2 regions of the Psychromicrobium lacuslunae genome follow, and region 1 is predicted to be linked to the other one. Evidence: riboswitches for the same ligand, from Rfam matches in the RefSeq annotation. Region 1 holds a riboswitch; the other holds the start of a gene.

The links. Region 1 has a riboswitch for S-adenosylmethionine ahead of UM93_RS11795 (DUF1737 domain-containing protein). Riboswitches for the same ligand answer to the same signal wherever they lie in the genome.
Region 2: another riboswitch for S-adenosylmethionine. It lies ahead of UM93_RS07410 (aminotransferase class V-fold PLP-dependent enzyme); the one in region 1 lies ahead of UM93_RS11795 (DUF1737 domain-containing protein).

Annotation. Positions count from the first base shown of each region.
Region 1 is NZ_CP011005.1:2,498,820-2,503,235, reverse strand. It holds gene UM93_RS11810 (alpha/beta hydrolase) at 1-713, opposite strand, end outside; gene UM93_RS11805 (O-succinylhomoserine sulfhydrylase) at 877-2,070, opposite strand; gene UM93_RS11800 (rhodanese-like domain-containing protein) at 2,067-2,468, opposite strand; gene UM93_RS11795 (DUF1737 domain-containing protein) at 2,465-2,668, opposite strand; SAM riboswitch class IV at 2,704-2,832, opposite strand; gene UM93_RS11790 (ABC transporter ATP-binding protein) at 2,882-4,416, opposite strand, start outside.
Region 2 is NZ_CP011005.1:1,589,542-1,593,957, reverse strand. It holds gene UM93_RS07415 (class I SAM-dependent methyltransferase) at 1-666, opposite strand, end outside; gene UM93_RS07410 (aminotransferase class V-fold PLP-dependent enzyme) at 782-2,188, opposite strand; SAM riboswitch class IV at 2,228-2,341, opposite strand; gene hisN (histidinol-phosphatase) at 2,426-3,241, opposite strand; gene rsgA (ribosome small subunit-dependent GTPase A) at 3,357-4,406, opposite strand; gene aroA (3-phosphoshikimate 1-carboxyvinyltransferase) at 4,406-4,416, opposite strand, start outside.

The DNA.
Region 1 (4,416 bases):
AGCAAGGCCGACCAGCCCAGTTCGTTGCTCTCTCGGTCCCATTGACCCAGGCCGGAATATTGCTGGCTGGAGACGGTCACGTTGCGATGGTCAAGCATCGGGCAAGCGAGTAGTTGCCCCACCAAGGCAGGGCCTTGCCGATCCCTGGCCAAGAGCGTAACCGCTGCGGCCAGGCCGCCCCCAGCGCTTACCCCGCCGAGCAAAATACGCCGTGGATCAAGGCCCAGTTCGGCGGCCTGGGCAGCTGTCCACACCAGGCCGGCATAGCAATCTTCAACCGGGGCCGGGTGTGGGTGCTCCGGGGCTAAGCGGTATTCCACCGATACGAGCGTGACGCCATACTGTTCAACCCAGTCCACTTGCTGCTCCGAGATGGCGTACCTGGTGCCCACCACCATGCCGCCGCCATGAATGTAATAGAGCGCCGGGCGCGGACCACTGAACTCGGTGGATCGCAGCACCAGTAACTTAATATCGGGTGAACCCTCCGGTCCTGGCGCCTGGTATTCCTGAGTTTCGATGGCCCGGCCGACGAGCAGCGCATCAAGCTCAATTGATTGATCGATGGCCCTGATCTGCTCGATCCTGTCAAGGCTCAGCGGCGGGATGCCGAGCTCCGGGTTGGCCTGCAAGAGCGCCGCCAACTCGGGATCGTAACTGGGACGCTTGAGACTGGCGGGAGCATCCTGCGCGGTGGGTTCATTGAGGGACACGAGAGTTCCTTTGCTCGATCTGATTTACTCTTATCCTTATCCTGCCGCTTAGCCGGACCGTGCGGTACCGCCGCAGCGGTGCAGCTTCGGAGTCGCTAACCGCCAATTGGCGGCTAGCTGGCGAGCGCCAGACGAGCAAGTTCTCAGAGTTCCTCGGTTCGACTCAAAGCTTCGCCAAGGCCTGGCTCAGGTCCGCCCGCAAATCGTTGAGATCTTCTAACCCGACCGAAAGCCGCACCACACCGTCGCCCAGGCCGATGGCGGCCCGGCCTTCCGGCCCCATTGCACGGTGCGTGGTGGTGGCCGGGTGGGTGATCAAGGATTTCGAGTCGCCGAGGTTATTCGAAATATCGATCACCTCGAGGGCGTTCAGTAGTGCGAAGGCCTCCGTTTTGCCGCCGCGCAGCGCGAAGGTCAGCACGGTACCGCCCGCCGTCATTTGCTGGGACGCCAGCTTGTACTGTGGATGAGACTTCAATAACGGGTACCTCACCCACTCCACAGCGGGCTGCGCCTCCAGGAATTCCGCCAGCGCCAGCGCCGAAGCGCAGGAATGATTGACCCGCAGCGAGAGCGTTTCCAGCCCTTTGGTGAGCACCCAGGCATTGAAGGAGGAGAGCGCCGGGCCGGTGTGCCGCATGAGCTGTTTCACCGGACCGTCGATGAATTCCTTGCTGCCCAGGATCGCGCCGCCCATCACCCGGCCCTGGCCGTCAATGTGCTTGGTGCCGGAGTAAACCACGATGTCAGCGCCGAGATCGGTGCAGCGTTGCAGCAACGGAGTGGCAAAGACATTATCGGCCACCACCTGGGCACCGGCGGCGTGCGCTAGCTCGCAGACCGCGCGGATATCGACGATCTCCTGCATTGGGTTGGAGGGAGATTCGAAGAACACCGCCGTGGTCGGCACCGAGAGCGCTTCCTTCCACTGCTCCAGATCTGGGCCGTCCACGAAGACGGTTTCGACGCCCCAGCGCGGCAGGATTTCATTCAAGATCACAAAACAGGAACCGAAGAGGGATCGGGAAGCAACCACCCGATCCCCGGCAGCAAGCAATGCACCGAGGGCAACAAACACCGCCGACATGCCAGAGGCAGTCGCGAAGCAAGCTTCGGTACCCTCCAACAGCCGCAGTCGTTCTTGGAAGGTCGCCACCGTCGGATTGCCATAACGAGAATAGACGAAGCGCTCATCCTCACCAGTGAAGGCCCGCTCTGCGGCCTCGGCAGAGTCATAGACGAAACCCGAATTGATGAAGATCGCCTCCGAGGTTTCGAAGAAGCCGGTGCGGTCTAAGCCGCCACGTACCGCCTGAGTGTCGGCGGCCCAGTCGGAGGCTAAGGGGTTGAAGCTCATGCGCCCTTCTTCCAAGGCAACTTGCGGTTCTTCCAGCCGTTGACGACTCGATCACCGTAGGCATCGGGTACTCCTTCGAAGCCTTCCAGGACATTGAAGGAGGTGAAACCGGCCTCGGTGGCCGCCTCGGCGGCCGAGATCGAGCGGGCGCCGGAACGACAGAGGAAAACCAGCTCAGCCTCGGCTGGCACGGTCTGCTGTAACTGAGCGAGGAAATCCGTATTCCAAACCCCGCCAGCCAGATTCCACTGCACAAAGCGCGGTTCTGCTTCGATGCTCGAAGTGTCCGGCACCCCGATGAGTTGCCACTCCGCCTCGGTCCGCACATCGACCAGTACGGCCCCGTCGGAAACCTTCTGCCAAGCCTGTTCTGGGGTGAGATCGCCCGCGTAGCTCATTGCGCCGACTCCGATCCCACAGTGGCGTTAAAGCCGGGCAGCACCACAGCTTGAGCAGCGATTACCTGGCCGCCGTTGGAGGTCACCGAGGGGCTGCCGTACAGCACGTATCCTTCGGCAATCGCGTCGCTGACTCTCTGACAGAAGGCGTGGTCATCGGGACCGGTCAGCAACCGGTAGGTAAGGGGGGCGTCAGCCATTAGATTCTCCTTTTGCGTCGGAGCAAGCCGGAGCGATTCCACGCTTGCAACCTCAATACGTTGCCGAGTACTCACCTGAGGCACCCCACCGGAATCGAGGGTTGCCGGCCAGCAAGTCAGGGCAGTGCAACCAAGTCTTTGGTTGCGCGCTGGCGCTCATTACTCATCGTCAAAGTAGCACAAAGTGGGCCGAGCCTTGGCATGCTAGTGACTTTATTGCGAGGCTTGACTGCTTGCCTGTTCCCGGTAGAGAGCCGCATACCGCCCCGCTGCGGCGAGCAGTTCCTGATGACTGCCGGATTCCACAATCCGACCCTGTTCGACGACGAAAATCACGTCTGCCGAGACCACGGTGGAGAGTCGATGCGCAATCGCTACCGTGGTTCGACCATGCGAAGCGGTTTCCAGCGCGGCCTGCACGACGCGTTCTGAGATCGAATCGAGTGCACTAGTGGCCTCATCGAGGACCAGTACCGCAGGGTCTTTCAACAACACTCGGGCAATCGCGATCCGCTGCTTCTCGCCACCGGAGAGTCGATAACCGCGCTCGCCGACCAGGGTATCGAAACCCTCCGGGAAGCTCATGATGGTCGAATAAATATTGGCCTGTTGGGTGGCTTGGTCGAGTTCCTGCTGACTGGCGTCGGGCTTGGCGTATCGCAGATTGTCGGCGATGCTGGCGTGGAAGAGATAGGTCTCTTGAGAGACGATGCCGATGTGGGACACCAAGGAGTTCTGCTTGAGTTCCCGAACATCCACACCGGCGAATTCGATGCTGCCAGAGCTTGCCTCGTAGAGCCTCGGGATCAGATACGAAATGGTAGTTTTTCCGGCACCCGAGGACCCTACGAAGGCGGCGAACTGCCCGGGTTCAATGCTGAAAGAAATGCGGTCCAGAGTGGGGCGTTCTTCTGGCTGGGCGTCGGGGTAAGCGAAGCTGACTTCTTTGAAGCGGATACCGCCTAGCCGGGTGTCCCTTGGCAGTTCCACCGCCTCGGGCCGGTCGGCGATGGCTGGGGTGAGGTCGAGGTATTCGAAGATCCGAGCGAAAAGTGCCCCGGAGGTTTGTAAGTCGAGGGCCACTCGCATCAGGCTGGTGAGCGGGAAAAGCAGTCGAGCCTGCACCGTGGTGAAGGCGACGATGGTGCCAGCGGTGATGGCCTGAGCGCCGTTATCGACGAGCAGCCCGGCTACCAGGTAAACAATCGCCGGAATCGAGGAGAGGAAGATCGTGACAATGGCGAAGAACCATTGCCCGCTCATCGCCTGACGAACCTGCAACGCTATTTGTTTACGGTTCTCGGCAGAGTATCTATCGATCTCGGCGCCCTGCATGGTGAAGCTTTTCGCCAATAGAATGCCCGAGACGCTCAGGGTCTCCTGGGTGATGGCCGACATTTCGGAGAGCGATTCCTGGGTTTGGGTGGCAATTTTTGCCCTGACCTTGCCGACCTTGCGTTGCGCGATCACCAGGATCGGCATCAGCACGACGGCGACCACGGTGAGCTGCCAGTTCAACAGCAGCATCGCCACGAAAGCAGCTATTACTGTCACGGTGTTACCTAAGACCGCCGTCACGGTATTGGTGAGCACGCTGGCGACGCCGCCGACGTCGTTCTGTAAGCGCGACTGGATGACGCCGGTTTTAGTGCGGGTGAAAAAGCTCAGATCCATGGCCTGCAGGTGCCCGAAGAGCTTGACCCGGAGTGCCCCCATCACGCGGTTGCCGACCGAGGAAGTCAAATAGG
Region 2 (4,416 bases), 910 kb from region 1:
GTTATTGAGCACCCGAGACCTGCTCTGCTCCGAGGCGCGCAGGTAATAGCTGCGGGACTTTACCAATTCAATCAAGTCTTCAGTCGTCAATTCCTGCGCCCAGTGTGAAAGGTGCGCTGTGGCTGGGCCGAACTGCGGACCAATTGCTGGTCTGGCCTCGGGCCGATGCACGTCCCCAGCATGCATGATTCGGGAGAGTCGGTGTACCCAGGGAATCCGAACGTCTAGCTGATTCCAGAGCAAACCTAGCCTGCCGCCCGGACGGAGTACCCGAGCAATTTCAGCGCTCGCCGCGCTGGCATCGAACCAATGCCAGGCTTGAGCTACAAAAACCGCGTCGGTGCTGCTACTCGGCAAGGGAAACTGCTCGGCGGTGCCAACTACAGTACGAACCATCGACAAGCGGTTGCTGAGTTGCTGCAACATATCCGCTGAGGGGTCAACAGCTGTCACGCTGAGTCCATGAGCCACTAATCGTTCGGTGAACTTTCCAGTGCCGGCGCCCAGATCGATTACCTCCATTGCATGCTCAGGGATCAGCCAGGAGGCGCTGTGTACGGGGTAACTTGGTCGCACCCGATCGTAGAGCTCGCCGCCGCTCAGGAAGGCGGCGGCGAGCTCTACGCGTCGTTCCGGTGCGATTTTAGGGCCTTTGACCGGCTTCAACGGTGATACCTCAAGAGCATTAGTCCAGAATATCCTGGCGAGCTATCAGCACTGCTGAGGGCGGCAGAAACTACTCTGTCACCAATTACTCTGTCACTAGCTACTCAGTCACTAACTACTCAGTCACCACGCAGGGAGCCGCGCCAGCGGTGCCCGGAGTATTTGGCGCCCAGCTGGGGAAAGCCCTGAAGTCGTTAGCTGGCACCCAGCGGCCACTTTCCACTAGGTAGTCCCCGGACGGGCCGTGCTCAACTAATTTGCGCACGCCGTCAATCAGCCGCTGAGCGTCCTCACCTTGTGAGCCTAGGCCGAAACTGGCGCGTAGCGATCCGGTGGGCAGGCCAAGGCGTCGTAGCAAGGGATGAGCGCAAAAACGTCCATCACGGACCCCGATCGCGAACTCGGCGGAAAGGTAAGCAGCGACAAAGCCTGAGTCATAGCCGGAGACCGAAAAGTTGACCACGCCGATACTGCCGCTATTTGGATAGCTATCCGAATCCTTGAAAAGCCGGTGAATGCTGACGCCGGGGATTTGTTCCAGGCCTCGGACAAGACTCTCGCGGAGATCCTGTTCATGACGCTGCCAAGCTGCTTGATTGAGCCCGGAGAGCACCTCCGCGGCTTTGGCGAGAGTAGCCGCGCCCAGCACATTGGGGCTGCCACCTTCGTGCCGAGCCGGTCCCTCAGCCCAACTCACCGTATCCAGTCTTACCTCTTTGACCGCACCGCCGCCGAAAAGCAGCGGAACACCAGTATCTAACCAGTCGGCGCGTCCAACCAGTACTCCCGAGCCGAACGGGGCATACAATTTATGCCCAGAAAAGGCCAGATAATCCACCTCCCAGCCGCTCACGTCAATCGCGCGGTGCGGTGCTAGCTGTGCGGCGTCCACCACAATCCGGGCGCCATGTCGATGCGCCAGTGAGGTGAGTTCCGCGATCGGCAGCACTTCGCCGGTGACATTCGAAGCGCCAGTGATGGCTAGCAGTGAAACCCCGCCCAAGCTGAATTCTTGTTCCAGGGTCTGAATCGTCTCCGCGATGCTTTCTCCGGCCAGCACGCTGCGATGCGGGACATGTTGCCAGGGCAACAAATTCGCGTGGTGCTCAATATCGAGATAGAGCACCTCGCCTTGGGCGGGCAGGCAGCGCGCCAAAAGATTGAGGGCATCCGTGGTGTTCCGAGTGAAAATCACTGTGTCATCGGGCCGGGCATTGACGAAATCCCGCACGATATGGCGGGAATTCTCATAGACCGAGGTGCTGATTTGAGAACTGTAACCGGCGCCGCGGTGCACGCTGGCGTAGTACGGCAGAATCTCATTGAGATACTCAGCAACTGAAGCTAGGGCCGGGGCCGAGGCTGCATAATCGAGGTTGACGTAGCGGGCTTCACCGCCTTGCACCAAGGGGGCGAGTAAACCGGCGCCCACCACCGGTTGTAGGGCTTGGATTGTAGCGACCGACTGATGGTCTTCAAGGGTTGCTAATTGCTGAAACGTGACGGTACTGACAGCACTCATTTAATCCTCCACTGAGAGGCCCTCGATGCCAAGATCGGGGGTCCGCGCTTGCCGGTATCTTTTGATATCGACCAGGTCGTCACCCGGGGCACCCCACCGCGAAAGGAGGGTTGCCGGCCAGCAAACCGGGGTTTAGCGCTGGCACTCGTGACCTATGAGTAGCTTAAACGGATCAATCGCCCGGGGAATAATCTGTTACGTCACAATCGCCCCAGGTTAGTTAGCCAGCTAACCAGGTTAGCTCAGTAGATCGTCTAGCTCGGGATTGAGTAGCCGGAGCGTCTCGGAGTGCAAAATACCATTGGTGGCCAGTGCGTTGCCGCCGAATGGTCCGTCCGCGCCCTCCAGCGAAGTGAAGCGTCCGCCAGCTTCGGTGACAATGGGGACCAAGGCAGCCATATCGTAGAGATTGAGCGAAGGTTCGCAGGCGATGTCGACGGCACCCTCAGCGACCAGACAATAGGACCAGAAATCACCATATGCCCTGCTTCGCCAGGTGGTCTCAAGCAACTCCAGGAACTGTTCCTGATTACCGCGCTCCCGCCAACCGTTGAGCGAAGAATAGGAAACAGAGGCGTCGGAGAGCTTAGAAACATTGGAGACCCTGATCCGGGAGGCTGCGGCAAGCGATTTTCCGGTGAAGGCTCCGGTCCCTTTCGCGGCCCACCAGCGCTTTCCCAGCGCCGGTGCGCTCACCACGCCCAGCACGGGTACGCCTTCGTCCACCAGCGAGATCAAGGTGGCCCAGACCGGGACCCCTCGAATGAAATTCTTCGTTCCATCAATCGGGTCGATAATCCAGCGCCGTGAACCATGACCACTGCTACCGAATTCTTCGCCTAACACGGCGTCCCGCGGTCGGACTCTGGAAAGCTGGCTTCGGATGGCGTCCTCGGCGTCCTTATCAGCGTCGGTCACCGGGGTTAAATCGGGTTTCGTTTCAATGGTCAGATCGAGCGCTTTGAACCGGCTCATGGTCTGTGCATCCACTGAATCGGCTAGCACATGGGCCAGACGAAGGTCGTCGTTATAGCCCTGAAGGTGCAATGTCATGTCCTCACGCTATCCCGAGATGCTACAGATTTCGGGGAGGCGGAGAGGGAAAGCCCCGGATCGGTGAGGTTTTAGCGGTCTGAGCTCACTGAAAGTAATGGAGCGGCACTGAAAGTCATTGCACGGCACGGATCGCACTGAGCAGGCGGCGGTAGGAGATTAGCCGCGCGGGTCCGCCCTGGCCGGCTTGACCGCCGGCCACCCAGGCGTCCAAGCCGCATTCCGGGGCGGCTTCATCGTGCCGGCAACCGCGCGGGCAGTCCGCTATGCCAGGCTCAAGATCTTCGAAAGCGTGCAGGATGCGGTTGGCATCCACATGGGCCAGGCCGAATGATCGAATTCCCGGGGTGTCGATGATCCAGCTCCCGGGCGCTGCCGCTTCCAGGCGCAAAGCGAGTGCTGAGGATGAGGTATGTCTGCCCCGTCCGGTGACCGTGTTAACCCCTCCGGTGGCGCGTTGTGAGCCGGTGAGGGCATTCACCATGGTGGACTTCCCGACGCCGGAATGCCCGACCAGCACCGAAACCTTACCGTCCAACTCGGCGTGCAACTGCTGTACCGCGTCGCTAACCAATCTTGCCGAGCCACTTGCAGCCTGCTCCGCAGTAGTGCGGCTGAGTAAAATTTTCAGATCCAGCTGTTGGTAGTGCTCCAGCAGTGCGGTTGGCTCCTTGACGTCGGTTTTGGTGATCAGCAGCAGGGGCTCGATTCCCGCGTCATAAGCTGCCACCAGGGCCCGATCGATAAAGCCGGTGCGAGGCTCCGGGCTAGCGGCGGCAACCACGATGACCAGCTGGTCGGCATTGGCGACGAGCACCCGCTCCACCGGGTCTGAGTCATCAGCGGAACGACGCAGCACGGTGCGGCGCTGCTCAATCCGAACCAGCCGCGCCAGCGTGTCGGGCTCGCCTGAGACATCGCCGACCAAGGCAACAAAGTCGCCGACCACGACGGGGGAGCGACGGAGCTCCCTGGCACGGGCGGCGACTAGCGTCCGTTCTTGGTCGGTGGCTTCATCGACTATGGCGGTATAACGGCCGCGGTCAACGGTGATGATCCGGCCGATCAGTGCATCCTGATGAGCGGGGCGATCCTTGGTACGAGGCCGACTGCCCTTTTTGTTCGGTCTGATCCGAACATCGGATTCATCCCACTCACGTGGCATTAGTTCGCTC